Regions from separate parts of the Serratia sp. BNK-23 genome, predicted to be linked through region 2. Evidence: predicted binding sites of a transcription regulator. Region 2 holds the regulator's gene; the other holds the start of a gene.
The links. The regulator PurR, encoded in region 2, represses purine synthesis genes. The targets are predictions, from matches to a motif close to CANGCAAACGTTTGCNTG.
Positions count from the first base shown of each region.

Region 1 (7,693 bases), 1.7 Mb from region 2:
TCGGCCCCCGGGATCAGCTCACGCAGGTTGGACATCATCTGGCAGCCGTTGCATACGCCCAGCGCCAGCGTCTGCGGACGGTGGAAGAACGCTTCAAACTCGTCGCGCACCCGCTCGTTGAACAGGATAGACTTCGCCCAGCCTTCACCGGCGCCCAGGACGTCGCCGTAAGAGAAGCCGCCGCAGGCCACCAGCGTGTGGAAGTCCTGCAGATCGCGGCGCCCGGCCAGCAGATCGCTCATGTGCACGTCCACGGCGTCAAAGCCGGCGCGGTGGAACGCCGCCGCCATTTCAACGTGGGAGTTCACCCCCTGCTCGCGCAACACCGCCACTTTCGGGCGAGCGCCCTTGGCGATGTACGGCGCGGCGATGTCTTCCTCGGGTGCAAAGGTCAGCTTCACGTTCAGGCCGGGATCTTGTTCATCCTGCTTGGCCTGATGTTCCTGATCGGCGCACGCCGGGTTGTCGCGCAGGCGCTGCATCTGCCAGGTGGTTTCCGCCCACCAGGTGCGCAGCGTATTGCGGCTTTCACTGTACAACGCCTTGCCATGTTGGTTGATGACGAAACGATCGCCGGCCTGCGCGCTGCCGATCTGATGCACGTTGTCGGTCAAACCGTGCTGCGCGAACGCCTGCTTCACTTCGTCGAGACGTTCGGCGCTCACCTGGATCACCGCGCCCAGCTCTTCGTTGAACAGCACCGCCAGCGCATCGTCGTCGAGGCCATCGAGGTTAACCTCTACGCCGCAGTGACCGGCGAAGGCCATCTCCGCCAGCGTCACCAGCAGGCCGCCGTCGGCGCGGTCGTGATAAGCCAGCAGCGCGCGATCGGCCACCAACTGCTGCATGGCGTTGAAGAAGCCCGCCAGTTGCGCGACATCGCGCACATCGGCCGGTTTGTCGCCCAGTTGGCGATAAACCTGCGCCAGCGCGGTAGCGCCCAGCGCGTTATGGCCGTTGCCCAGATCGATCAACAGCAGCGCGCTGTCGCCCTTATCGGTGCGCAATTGCGGCGTCACGGTGTCGCGCACGTCTTCCACACGGGCAAAGGCGGTGATGACCAGCGACAGCGGCGAGGTCATTTCGCGCTGTTCGTCGCCTTCCTGCCAGCGGGTTTTCATCGACATGGAGTCTTTGCCCACCGGGATGGTGATGCCCAGCGCCGGGCACAGCTCTTCGCCCACCGCTTTCACCGCTTCGTACAGGCCGGCGTCTTCACCCGGGTGGCCGGCGGCGGCCATCCAGTTGGCGGACAGCTTCACGCGCTTCAGGCTGCCGATTTCCGTGGCAGCCAGGTTGGTCAGCGCTTCCCCGACCGCCAGGCGGCCGGAAGCGGCGAAGTCCAGCAGCGCCACCGGCGCGCGTTCGCCGATCGACATCGCCTCGCCGTAATAGCTGTCCAGGCTGGCGGTGGTGACCGCGCAGTCGGCCACCGGGATCTGCCACGGGCCGACCATTTGGTCACGCGCCACCATGCCGGTGACGGTGCGGTCGCCGATGGTGATCAGGAAGGTTTTCTCCGCGACGGCCGGCAGATGCAGCACGCGCTTCACCGCGTCGGCCAGCGTGATGTCCCCACGCTGCACCGCCTGGCCCTGCGCCTGCAGACGGGTGACATCGCGGGTCATCTTCGGCGTTTTGCCGAGCAGCACGTCCAGCGGCATGTCGATCGGTTGGTTGTCGAAGTGGCGGTCGTTCAGCGTCAGGTGCTGTTCTTCGGTCGCTTCACCGATCACCGCATAAGGCGCGCGCTCGCGGCGGCAGATCTCGTCGAACTGCGCCATCTGCGCCGGGGCGATCGCCATCACGTAACGTTCCTGCGATTCGTTGCACCACACTTCCAGCGGGCTCATGCCCGGCTCGTCGTTGAGGATATCGCGCAGCTCGAAGCGCCCACCGCGGCCGCCGTCGCTCACCAGCTCCGGCATGGCGTTGGACAGGCCGCCGGCGCCGACGTCATGGATAAACAGGATCGGGTTCTGGTCGCCCAGCTGCCAGCAGCGGTCGATCACTTCCTGACAGCGGCGTTCCATTTCCGGGTTGTCGCGCTGCACCGAAGCGAAGTCCAGATCGGCATCGGACTGGCCGGACGCCATCGAGGACGCCGCGCCGCCGCCCAGGCCGATATTCATCGCCGGGCCGCCCAGCACCACCAGCTTGGCGCCGACGGTGATTTCCCCTTTCTGCACGTGATCGGCGCGGATGTTGCCGATGCCGCCCGCCAGCATGATCGGTTTGTGGTAGCCGCGCAGCTCGACGCCGTTATGGCTGTTGACGCGCTCTTCATAGGTGCGGAAGTAGCCCAGCAGCGCCGGGCGACCGAATTCGTTGTTGAACGCCGCGCCGCCCAGCGGGCCTTCGGTCATGATGTCCAGTGCGGTGACGATGCGTTCCGGCTTGCCGAAGTCCTGCTCCCACGGCTGTTCAAAGCCGGGAATGCGCAGGTTGGACACCGAGAAGCCCACCAGGCCGGCCTTCGGCTTGGCGCCGCGGCCGGTGGCGCCCTCGTCGCGGATCTCGCCGCCGGAGCCGGTCGCGGCGCCCGGCCACGGCGAAATCGCCGTCGGGTGGTTGTGAGTTTCCACCTTCATCAGGATGTGCGCGTCTTCCTGATGGTAATCGTACGTGCCGTTCTCCGGCGCGGCGAAGAAGCGGCCGACCTGCGAACCTTCCATCACGGCGGCGTTGTCTTTATACGCCGACAGCACGTAGTCCGGCGTCTGCTCGTAGGTATTCTTGATCATTTTGAACAGCGACTTGGGCTGCTGCTCGCCGTCGATGATCCAGTCGGCGTTGAAAATCTTGTGGCGGCAGTGCTCGGAGTTAGCCTGCGCGAACATATAAAGTTCGATATCCGTCGGGTTGCGCCCCAAACCGGTAAAGGCATTCAGCAGGTAGTCGATCTCATCCTGCGCCAGCGCCAGGCCGAGCCGAACGTTGGCCTGCTCCAGCGCGGCGCGCCCTGCGCCCAGCACGTCGACCGACTGATACGGCGCCGGCTGATGGTGCGCGAACAGCTGTTCGGCCTGTTGCAGCTCGCTGAAGACGGTTTCCATCATGCGGTCGTGCAGCAGCGCAGCGAGCTGCCGCCACTGGGCTTCCGTCAGCTCGGGCGCCTTGACGTAGAACGCCAGACCGCGCTCCAGCCGCAGCACCTGTTGCAGACCGCAGTTGTGGGCGATGTCGGTGGCTTTGGAAGACCAGGGAGAAATGGTGCCCGGACGCGGCGTAACCAGCAGCAGCCGGCCTTCAGGGGCGTGTTCGGCGAGAGAAGGACCGTACTTGAGCAGACGCTGAAGCTTGGCGTGTTCTTCGGCACTTAGCGGTGCGCTGACATCGGCAAAGTGGACGTACTCGGCGTAGATATCACTGACGGGCAGGTGAGCGTCCTGGCAGCGGGACAGCAGTTTGGTAATGCGAAAAGCCGATAAAGCGGGCGAACCACGCAGAATTTCCATAATCAAAGTTCTCTCGTCTTCGAAGCGAAGGATAAGACGCTTCATTGGGCGCAACAGGGGAAAACGCGCGTCATTATAGAGAATCCTCGGCGCCGACGAAACCGTTTGCGTAGGGATTATTGATAAAAGCGTGCCGCACCGTCGAATTGTCATAACGTGTCAATAAAGTTGCACACTGGCGTTTTGTTGCGCAAAATGCCCCCCGCACTGGTGATTTAACCATGAGAAAAGTCGCGGTTGTCGTCGCCGGCGTACCTGTGCCACCACTGGATAACTATTTGAAACGTCTTAAAATAAACTACATCCTCATCGGCGTTGTCACTCTGCTTCTGGCTCTCGCGCTGTGGCCCAACATCACCTGGCGCAGCGGCCAGGGCGGGCAACTCCAGGAGATCATTTCCCGCGGCGAGTTGCGTATCAGCACGCTGAATTCACCGCTGACCTATTTCAACACCAAGCAAGGGCCGGGTGGGCTCGACTACGAACTGGCCAAGCGCTTCGCCAACTACCTCGGGGTAAAACTGGTGGTGATCCCCCATCAGAACATCAATGACCTGTTCGACGATCTGGACGACGACGACGCCGACCTGCTGGCGGCGGGCCTGATCTACAACCAGGAGCGCCTCAGCCGCGCGCGCACCGGCCCGGCCTACTACTCCGTTTCCCAACAGCTGGTGTACCGGCTGGGCACCCCGCGGCCGAAAAGCTTCGCCGACATCAAAGGCAAGCTGGCGGTCGCCTCCGGTTCCGCGCACGTCAGCACGCTAAAGCAGCTCAAACAGGATAAATACCCGGATCTCGCCTGGGAGTCCTCCAGCGATCTCACCTCCAAAGAACTGCTGGAGCGGGTGGCCGACGGCAAGCTGGACTATACCCTCGGCGATTCGGTGACCATCGCGCTGCTGCAGCGCATCCATCCGCAGCTGGCGGTGGCGTTCGACGTCACCGACGAAGAGCCGGTCACCTGGTACCTCAAACGCGACGGCGACGACAGCCTGTACGCGGCGATGCTGGATTTCTACAGTCAGATGGTGGACGACGGCACCCTGGCGCGGCTGGAAGAGAAATACCTCGGCCACGTCGGCAGCTTCGACTATGTGGACACCAAAACCTTCCTGTCGGCCATCGATTCGGTGCTGCCCAACTTCCGCCCGTTGTTCGAGAAGCACGCCAACGAGATCGACTGGAAGCTGCTGGCGGCCATCGCCTATCAGGAATCGCACTGGAATCCGCAGGCCACTTCCCCCACCGGCGTGCGCGGCCTGATGATGCTGACCCGCGCCACCGCCGACGGCCTGGGGGTCAACGATCGCCTCGATCCGGAAGAGAGCATTCAGGGCGGCGCCCTGTACCTGCAGCGGCTGATGGCCAAGGTGCCGGACAGCGTGCCGGAAGACGAGCGCATCTGGTTCTCGCTGGCGGCCTACAACATGGGGTGGGGCCATATGCTGGACGCGCGCAAGCTGACCAAGACGCAAAAAGGCAACCCGGACAGCTGGGTCGACGTCAAACAGCGCCTGCCGATGCTCAGCCAAAAGCGCTACTACCCGCAGCTGACCTACGGCTATGCGCGCGGGCGTGAAGCCTACAACTATGTAGAAAACATCCGCCGCTATCAGGTCAGCCTGGTGGGCTATCTGCAGGAAAAAGAGAGAAAGGCGGCGCAAGCGGCCGCCGAGCAGGAAGCGTTGGGGAAAGGCTACCCGACGGTGATGCCGGAACTGGCGCTCAACTACTGATTATTCCGGCTTATCCGCCGCCCGCTGCGCCAGCCTGAGCGCTTTTTTCTGTTCGCGGCGCAGGCGGAAGAAATTGCTCAGGGTGGCGGCGCATTCGTCCGCCAGCACGCCCGAGACGATCTCCACCTGATGGTTCATGCCCGGATGGCGCAAAATGTCCACCAGCGAGCCGGCCGCGCCGGTTTTCTCGTCGGCGGCGCCGTACACCAACCGGCGGATGCGGCTGTGCACCATCGCGCCGGCGCACATCACGCAGGGCTCCAGCGTGACGTACAGCGTGGCGTTCAGCAGGCGATAGTTTTGCAGCACCGCGCCGCCCTGGCGCAGCGCCATGATCTCGGCGTGTGCGGTAGGATCGTGGCGGCCGATCGGCCGGTTCCAGCCCTCGCCGATGACCTGATTGTCCAGCACCAGCAGCGCACCCACCGGCACCTCGCCCTCTTCCTGCGCGCGCAGGGCCAGCTGCAATGCCTGACGCATCCAGTACTCATCGTTATATTCAGTCATCGCATAATTCCTCGTGCGCTTTTGCGGCGGGCATTATACACACTAGCCTCCCTTTGTCGTAGCCGCCCGCCAATGGCTATACTGGCCGAATCGGCCGATGATTCAGGGACAAGAAGCATGAAACTCAGTAAAAAGAACGCCGTCGTGGTGCGCAAGGCGCTGGACGGTTGGGTTGGGGAAGGCGCCATGACGCCCGAACAACGGCAGCAACTGCTGCAGCATGTGGACGTGCAACCTTTCGACTGGCGGCGACTGGCGCGCTATGCGTTTCTCGCCGCGCTGGCCTCGCTGCTGATCGCCGTCACCAGCCTGTTCGCCGACAGCGAACTGCTTGCATGGCTGAGCGAACTGTTCCGCTTCGACGCGCCGGTGCGCATGGCGATCGCCGGCGTACTGGCGGCGCTGGCCTACGTTTGGGCGCTGCGTCGTCGTCAACGCCATCCGGAAAAACGCTACGGCAATGAGGCGGCGCTGTTTGTCGCCGTGTTGCTCACCGCCTGCGCCTTATGGCAACTGGGCGTCTGGCTGGATAACGGCAGCGGGCGGGTTTCCGTGCTGCTGCTGGTCGCCGCGCTGCTGTACGGCGCGATCGGCTGGTTCAGCCGCTCCGGGCTGGTATGGTGGTTCGCCCTGCTGTCGCTCGGCAATGCCTTCGGCGCCGAGACCGGCTACCTGTCCGGCTGGGGCGCCTACTGGCTCGGCATGAGCTACCCGATTCGCTTTATCGCCTTCGGCGGGGTGCTGATCGCCGCCGCATTGCTGCTGCGGCCGCTCTTGGCGCAGCGCGGCCTGCAGCGGGTGTCGCTGGCGATGGGCCTGCTGTACCTGTTCATCGCGCTGTGGCTGCTGTCCATCTTCGGCAACTACGGCGATCTCGACAGCTGGTACCGCGCGCGCCAGATTGAGCTGTTCCACTGGAGCCTGCTGTTCGGGCTGGCCGCCCTCGTCGCCATCTGGCTGGGGTTGAAGCATGACGACGCCATGCTGCGCGGTTTCGGGCTGACCTTCCTCGGCATCAACCTCTATACCCGCCTGTTCGAGTTTTTCTGGGACAGCATGCCGAAAACGATTTTCTTCGCGCTGCTCGGCCTGAGCCTGTGGGCGTTGGGGCATTATGCGGAAAAGATTTGGCAGCTCGGGCGCAAACCACACGACGTAACCGACGACTGATCGCGGCAGCGATAACAGCAAAGGGCGGAATTCTCCGCCCTTTGTTTATTCCAGCTGCTGCAGCTCGCCCTGCTTGCTCACCCGCCAGCGGTGCTCGCAAAAGAACAGCAGTGGATTATCCTGCTTGCTGTCGCTGTAACCGCTGTACAGCTTCAGCGGCGCGCCGAGCCGCTGTTCCAGCTGCACCACTTTCTGCGCCCCCAGGCAGCGCAGGGTCAAGACCCAACCGCCGCAGCGGCGCGTGATGCGGCTGCCGATCAACCGCACCCGCGGCAGAAACGCCGAATCCCGATACACCTGCTCCACCAGTTGCTCCGGCGAGCCGGTAATCAGCCACACTTCGGCATCGTGCTCCTCCAGATACTGCCGCAGCCGCATTTGCACCACCGGAAACGCGGTCACCTTCTGGCGGAAAGCCTCGATAAACTGCCGCTCCAGCGCCTTCAGCGTCGCTTCAGAACGCCCGAAAGTAATCGCCCACAGCAGCTGGCTCATCGGCCAGCGCGCGGCGCGCCCCAGCAGCAGCAGCGCCAACCCGATCGGCGGCAGCAGCGGTATTACCAGCAGCAGGTTCAGCGGTAGGCGGCGCAGCAGAAAGCGCAAGAAACTGCCGAACATATCCTCCTGATGCAGAGTGCCGTCCAGATCGAAAAAGACCACGCGGCGCCCTGCTGCGGCCGACGGTTGCTGCTTGTCGTTCAAACGCTACTCCTCGGGATCGTCGAACCCCATCATCCAGGTGAAGAGAAAACCGGCGATAATCGTAATCAGCATCCCCGCCAGATACAACATCACCTTACCTGAGACGATGGTCAACGC
Region 1 covers NZ_CP179900.1:1,045,582-1,053,274, reverse strand. The annotation lists gene purL (phosphoribosylformylglycinamidine synthase) at 1-3,458, opposite strand, end outside; gene mltF (membrane-bound lytic murein transglycosylase MltF) at 3,737-5,197, shown strand; gene tadA (tRNA adenosine(34) deaminase TadA) at 5,198-5,704, opposite strand; gene ACMGF9_RS04970 (DUF2157 domain-containing protein) at 5,822-6,874, shown strand; gene yfhb (phosphatidylglycerophosphatase C) at 6,920-7,576, opposite strand; gene ACMGF9_RS04960 (PTS transporter subunit EIIC) at 7,580-7,693, opposite strand, start outside.
Region 1: purL (phosphoribosylformylglycinamidine synthase) is a predicted target of PurR. The motif match lies at 3,553-3,570, and genes of this name have one in related genera.

Region 2 (7,693 bases):
TCAAGCTATCGCCCATCGCACTCCCCCACGCGCATTTCTCGCTTTTCCTCCTGTTTTTTATGATGAAAATTGTTAAGATTGAATGACCACAATAAAAAACGGCCCATCTGGCTCCCGCCTGGGCGGGAAGAAAGTGGCGCTGTAAAGGAGGAAGCAATGTCGTTTGAATTACCTGCATTACCGTATGAGAAAAACGCGCTCGAGCCGCACATCTCCGCCGAGACCCTGGAATACCACTACGGCAAACACCACAATACCTACGTGGTTAACCTGAACAACCTGGTGAAAGGCAGCGAGTTCGAGGGCAAATCGCTCGAAGAGATCATCAAGACCTCCAACGGCGGCGTGTTCAACAACGCCGCGCAGGTGTGGAACCACACCTTCTACTGGCACTGCCTGTCGCCACAGGGCGGCGGTGAACCGCAGGGCGAACTGGCGGCGGCGATCGTCAAATCCTTCGGCTCTTTCGCTGCGTTCAAAGAGCAGTTCACCGATGCCGCCGTGAAAAACTTCGGCGCCGGCTGGACCTGGCTGGTGAAAAAACCGGACGGCGCGCTGGCGATCGTCAACACCTCCAACGCGGCAACTCCGCTGACCGGTGAAGATAAACCGCTGCTGACCGTTGACGTGTGGGAACACGCGTATTACATCGATTACCGCAATGCGCGTCCAAAATACCTGGAAAACTTCTGGGCGTTGGTCAACTGGAAATTTGCGGCGGAAAACCTGGCGTAAACGCAGGCCTTGCCGAAGTGACGAGGCGCAGCCAGGCTGCGCCTTTTTTAAAACCGGCGGGAGATCAGTTCAACGCGGCGACAAAGCTGAAAGCGATGATCATCGCCAACGCGCCGACGGTAGTGAACAGAGACATCTTCAGATCGGTATCCATGACAACTCCTTTAAAATGGGCTTTCCTAAGGATAAAAGGCGCACAATTAGTACGTCAAATCATTTTCCCACAGTTCGCCGATAAAATCTTGTTATCATTTCCCGGTTTATAATCTCGATTACCTCTTCCACTTTTGTTCAATATGCGACAAAATTCGCAGTTCACAACTGCGTACCGGCATCCATGCCCCTCCTGATTAAGCGCTGAAGACTTCAACACACTAAAAACTCAGTTTTCGCTTCTCTGGAGAAGGATCTACGTAGGCAAACGATTAACATCACACTTACATGCTGTAAACATGTGAGTTCAGGAGTCATTCCTTACATGGCAACGATTAAAGATGTGGCCAAACGCGCGGGCGTTTCCACCACCACCGTTTCGCACGTCATCAATAAGACTCGTTTCGTCGCCGAAGAGACCAAAGCGGCCGTGTGGGCCGCGATCAAAGAGCTGCACTACTCGCCGAGCGCCGTGGCGCGCAGCCTGAAAGTCAATCACACCAAGTCTATCGGTCTGCTGGCCACCTCGAGCGAAGCGCCCTATTTTGCCGAAGTGATCGAGGCGGTGGAAAACAGCTGCTACAGCAAAGGTTACACCCTGATCCTGTGCAACTCGCACAACAATCTGGACAAGCAGCGCGCCTACCTGGCGATGCTGGCGCAAAAGCGCGTCGACGGCCTGCTGGTCATGTGTTCCGAATACCCGGATCAACTGCTGGGAATGCTGGAGGACTACCGTAATATCCCGATGGTGGTGATGGACTGGGGCGCTGCGCGCGGCGACTTCACCGACACCATCATCGATAACGCGTTCGAAGGCGGCTATCTGGCCGGCCGTTACCTGATCGAGCGCGGTCACCGCGATATCGGCGCCATCCCGGGCCAGCTGTCGCGCAACACCGGCGGCGGCCGTCATCAGGGCTTTATGAAGGCGCTGCAGGAAGCGCATATCGACATTCGCGAAGAGTGGATCGTCCAGGGTGACTTCGAGCCGGAGTCCGGCTACAAGGCGATGCACCAAATCCTGTCGCAAAAACAGCGGCCGACCGCGGTATTTTGCGGCGGCGACATCATGGCGATGGGCGCCATCTGCGCCGCTGATGAGCTGGGGCTGCGAGTGCCGCAGGATATTTCCGTGATCGGCTATGACAACGTGCGCAACGCCCGCTACTTCACTCCGGCGCTGACCACCATTCACCAGCCTAAAGAGCGCCTGGGAGAAATGGCCTTCACCATGCTGCTGGATCGCATCATCAGCAAGCGCGAAGAATCGCAGGTGATCGAAGTGCATCCGAAGCTGGTGGAACGCCGTTCGGTCGCCGACGGTCCGTTCATCGACTACCGCCGCTAATCCCCTGAGCCGGAAGCCTGCACGGCTTCCGGCGCCGCCTCGCTCAGCCACTCCTGATTCAGCGTCTCGCCATCGCCCAGATACGCCAGCAGCCAACTCATCGCCGGCGACGGTTTATCCTGCTGCCAGGTCAGGCAGCAAGGGCTGGCGGGAAACGGCTGCTGCAGCTGCAACGCCTTCAGCTCACCGCGCTGCACCAGCGGCAGCGCCCGATGCGCCGGCATCATGCCGACGCACAGCCCGGCGCACAGACAGTCGAGTGCCGATGTCCAGTCCGGCACCACCAGCCGCCGCTGGTTATCCAGCGTCCAGGTGACGCGCTTGGGCAGATTGCGCGAGGTGTCTTCCAGACAAAGCGCAGGGTACGGCCTCAACCGATCGTCATTTAACGGCCCTGCCAGCTGCGCCAGCGGATGCTGTGGGCTGACTACGCACAGCCAGTTCATGTAGCCCATATCGCGGAAGGCAAAGCCGCCGCCGACCGGCACCGCGCGCGTGGCGCCGATCGCCATGTCCACCCTGCCGTCCACCAACGCATCCCAAACGCCGTTGAACACTTCGGGTTGCAGCATCAGTTCAACATCGGGGAAATGGCGGTAGAAATCCAGCACCAGCTGGCGGCTGCGCTGGGGTTTGACGATGATGTCGACTGCGATATTCAGCTGGCCGCGCCACCCGTTGGCCACCTGCTGACAGTGGCGACGGGTGTCGAGCATTTTTTTGATAACAACTCTCGCATCCTTGATAAACAGCGCGCCGGCCGGCGTCAACTCCACATCACGGTGACGCCGCTCAAACAGCGGCACCGCAAGCCATTGTTCCAGTTGCCGCACGGTATAGCTCACCGCCGACGGCACCCGGTGCAGCTCCTGCGCCGCCGCGCTGAAACTGCCGGTGCGCGCGACCGCGTCAACAACTTCAAGAGAATATTCAGACCACATCGCTTTGCCTTCAATTTTTTTAACAGCACTTTGCAAATATTACCGTTTCACAAGCAGAGATCCAGCCGGATACACTGGCCGGCGCTAAAAACCTGCGACACTAAAATATTAACGAGAAATACCATGCGAAATTCTTTTGGCTTTATGTTCTACCTCGCCGGCCTGAGCATGCTGGGTTATCTGGCGACCGATATGTACCTGCCCGCCTTCGGCGCCATGCGGGAGGAACTGCAAATTTCCGCCGGCGCGGTCAGCGCCAGCCTGAGCATCTTTCTGGCCGGCTTCGCCTTCGCGCAACTGCTGTGGGGGCCCCTCTCCGACCGACTGGGCCGCAAACCGGTATTATTGATTGGCCTGACGCTGTTCGCGCTCGGCTGCCTGGGCATGCTGTGGGTAGAAAATGCCGTGCAGCTCTGGATACTGCGCTTTATTCAGGCCGTCGGCGTCTGTTCCGCCACCGCCATCTGGCAAGCGCTGGTGGTCGACCGCTATCGCGAAGGCCAGGCCAACCGCGTGTTCGCCACCATCATGCCGCTGGTGGCGCTGTCACCAGCGCTGGCGCCGCTGCTTGGCGCCTGGCTGCTGAACCACGCCAGCTGGCGTGCGATCTTCGCCGCGCTGTTGGTGATCACCGCACTGCTGCTGCTGCCGACGCTGCTGCTCAAAGAGCGCGCCAAAACGCCCCCCGCCGCCGACGCGCCGAAAAACGGCGTCAGCTTCTGGCAACTGTTGAAATCTCCGGTGTTCAGCGGCAACGTCGCTATGTACGCCGCCTGCTCGGCCGGTTTCTTCGCCTGGCTGACCGGTTCGCCGTTCATCCTCGGCGATATGGGCTATAGCCCGAGCGACATCGGTCTGAGCTATGTGCCGCAAACGCTGGCCTTCCTGCTGGGCGGCTACGGCTGCCGCGCCGCGCTTAAGCGCATCAATGGCAAAACTCTGCTGCCGTGGCTGCTGGTAGCTTATGGTGTCAGCATGGTGGCGCTGTATCTGGTGGCGACCCTGACCAATCCGACGCTCACCACTCTGCTGATCCCGTTCTGCGTGATGGCGCTGGTCAACGGCGCCGGCTACCCGATCATGGTGGCGAATGCGCTGATGCCGTTCCCGGAAAGCAGCGGCAAAGCCGCCGCGCTGCAAAATACGCTGCAATTGGGGCTGTGTTTTGTGGCAAGCATGCTGGTGTCGGCGTTTATTGCCCAGCCGCTGTTGGCGACGGTGACGGTGATGGTATCTACGGTAGTCCTGGCCGCGCTGGGTTATTTCCTGCAGCGGGGAAAAGCGGCCGATGCGCAGCAAAAGGCACAGCGGGAACATGCTAACTCAGCGTCATAATTGCCAAGATTAATAATCACTTAAAGAATATGTGTGCCGAGTGCGATTTACAGTTGAGTCAACGCCTCGGCACGCCTATACTCAAAAACAACCTTGTAAAGTAACATCTTATAATCTCTATATCTCAATCAGCTATTGTGTACGCGCCTTGCGTCACACTCTTTTTTTAAAGGGGCGTTTATCCTGCGCCGTTTGCGTCGGGCCGTTTCTTTAAATTTCCTCTGTTCATAGTCGGATATCAGACGCCGCGGGCTTATTTCCCGTTGGTATAGGTATGCACCCGCAGAAATTGTCTAAGCTGTTTCCTAACGGGTCATCAGTCAGAAGAAGGTGATGGAGAAGCTATGAGTTCATCGTGTATAGAAGATCTGAGCATCCAGGATAACCAGTGGTACCGTATCGCGCACGAAATGCTCGGTCTGGCCGGTATCGAAATCAACGGATCGCGCCCTTTCGATATTCAGGTTAAAAATCCCGAATTCTTTAAACGCGTTTTGCAGCAAGGATCCCTGGGCCTGGGCGAAAGCTATATGGACGGTTGGTGGGAGTGCGAGCGGCTGGATATGTTCTTCCAGCGCGTGGTCAGCGCCGGGCTGGAGAAGAAACTCCCCCACCACCTGAAAGATACCCTGCGTATCGCCGCCGCGCGCCTGACCAATCTGCAATCGAAAAAGCGCGCCTGGATCGTCGGCAAAGAACATTACGATCTCGGCAACGATCTGTTTACCCTGATGCTCGATCCTTACATGCAGTATTCCTGCGGCTACTGGAAAGACGCCACCACGCTGGAGGAAGCGCAGGAAGCCAAGCTGCGGATGATCTGCGAGAAACTGCAGCTGCAGCCGGGCATGCGTTTGCTGGACATCGGCTGCGGCTGGGGCGGCCTTTCCGCCTATGCGGCGAAAAATTACGGCGTGTCGGTGGTCGGCGTGACCATTTCCGCCGAACAGCAGAAGCTGGCTCAGGCGCGCTGCGCCGGGCTGGATGTGCAGATCCTGTTGCAGGATTACCGCGATCTGCACCAGCAGTTCGATCGCATTGTCTCGGTCGGCATGTTCGAGCACGTCGGGCCGAAAAACTACCGCACCTATTTCGACGTGGTGGAGCGCAATCTGGCGCCGCACGGCCTGTTCCTGCTGCACACCATCGGCTCCAACAAGACCGACATGAACGTCGATCCCTGGATCAACAAATATATCTTCCCGAACGGTTGCCTGCCCTCCGTGAGGCATATCGCCGAGGCCAGCGAAGGCCATTTCGTGATGGAAGACTGGCACAACATCGGCGCCGACTACGATCGCACGCTGATGGCCTGGTTCGAGCGCTTCAAACAGGCGTGGCCGCAGCTCGCCGAGCGCTATTCCGAACGCTTCGAACGGATGTTCAGCTATTACCTGAACGCCTGCGCCGGCGCGTTCCGGGCGCGCGATCTGCAGTTATGGCAGGTGGTGTTCAGCCCGAAAGGCGTTGAAGGCGGCATTCGCGTCGCCCGCTGAACGCTTTCCCGATAAAAAAGCCCCGGCAACATCTTCGCCGGGGCTTTTTTTTTGCTCTTTCGAACCCTGCGGGTTAACCGCAATAAACGCGAATAATTTTATCGTCGCTGTCGCCAAGGAAGTTCAGACGGCGCAGGTTGAAATCCATGGTGACGGCAGAGTTGTACGGAATGGCTCGCACCTTGCCGTCGATCCGCACGCCTTCCAGCGAGGTCATCGGTTTGCCGACAAAATTTTGATACTGCGAAGCGCCGCAGGTATCGTCCGCATCGGCCATTTGCGCGCCCGCGCCCTGCTCAGGCGAACTGCTGCAAGCGCTCAGCGCCAGCAACGCGGTTAACAACAACGTTTTCCCATAAAACTTCACGCGTTTCTCCTCTCTGCTTATGATTCGATGCCGGCGGTCACGCCAGAATCGCTGTCAGTCTTTGTGCGCCGGCGCCATCGCCGCGGCCAACGTCGCTTCCCGATTGGCCAGCACGCGCTCGACGGTGTCCACCACCGCCTGCGTTTGCGGATCGATCTCGATGTTCACCTTGTCGCCGAGGCGTTTTTTACCCAGCGTGGTGCGATCCAGCGTTTCCGGGATCAGGTGCACGCAGAAACGGTTATTCACCACTTCGCCGATGGTCAGGCTAATGCCGTCGATGCCGATGAAACCTTTGTGCAGCACATATTTCATCAATTCCGCATCCGGCATGCGCAGCCATACCTGGCGGTTATTTTCCGAGGTATAAATCTTGGCCACTTCCGCCGTGCAGATAATATGGCCGGACATCAAATGGCCGCCAATTTCGTCATTGAACTTCGCCGCGCGCTCGATATTGACGATGTCGCCCAGCGCCAGATCGCCGAGGTTGGTCAGGCGCAACGTTTCTTTGATCAAATCGAAGCTGACGCGGTTGCCTTCCACCGCGGTGACGGTCAGGCAGCAGCCGTTGTGGGCCACCGACGCGCCCAGCTCCAGCCCCGGCAGCAGCTCGGCAGGCATTTCGATCACGTGGGTGCGGAAATTGGGTTTCTCATCAATGGCGACCAGCGGCGCGGTGCCTTGTACGATACCGGTGAACATATGTGCCTCTTCTTGCTAAATAGGTTAAAACGCTACCGGCAGTTTGCCCCAGTTGGCGCTGAAAACCAAATCCGCGACGGCAAAAAAAGAATGGCTGCGCATTTAATAACTATTTATCTGCGGCGTTTGCTTAACGACGCCGAGCAGGTACAATCTTTTTGACAAAATTCCGCTATTTTAATTGTTGTCCTCTCGCGGCAGCCCTCCCTCCCACATATATAAATAGAAAAGGTGTATGCGTGCAGAAGTACTTAATTGAAGCGCGTAGTTTATTGGCTCTCGCTATCCCGGTCATCATCGCGCAAATATCACAAACCGCCATGGGCGTGGTGGATACCATCATGGCCGGCGCTTACAGCGCCACCGACATGGCGGCGGTGGCGGTCGGCACCTCGATCTGGTTGCCGGCCATTTTGTTCGGCCACGGCCTGCTGCTGGCGCTGACCCCGGTTATCGCCCAGCTCAACGGCGCCGGCCGTCGCGATCGCATCGCCCATCAGGTGCGTCAGGGCTTCTGGCTGGCCTTCGGCGTCTCTGTGTTGCTGATCGTCGTGCTGTATAACTGCAAGTTCGTCATCGACATGATGCACAACATCGATCCGCAGTTGGC
Region 2 covers NZ_CP179900.1:2,700,077-2,707,769, forward strand. The annotation lists gene sodB (superoxide dismutase [Fe]) at 157-735, shown strand; gene ACMGF9_RS12745 (YnhF family membrane protein) at 800-889, opposite strand; gene purR (HTH-type transcriptional repressor PurR) at 1,214-2,239, shown strand; gene punR (DNA-binding transcriptional activator PunR) at 2,236-3,180, opposite strand; gene punC (purine nucleoside transporter PunC) at 3,304-4,515, shown strand; gene cfa (cyclopropane fatty acyl phospholipid synthase) at 4,860-6,011, shown strand; gene ACMGF9_RS12770 (I78 family peptidase inhibitor) at 6,085-6,378, opposite strand; gene ACMGF9_RS12775 (riboflavin synthase) at 6,433-7,083, opposite strand; gene ACMGF9_RS12780 (MATE family efflux transporter) at 7,323-7,693, shown strand, end outside.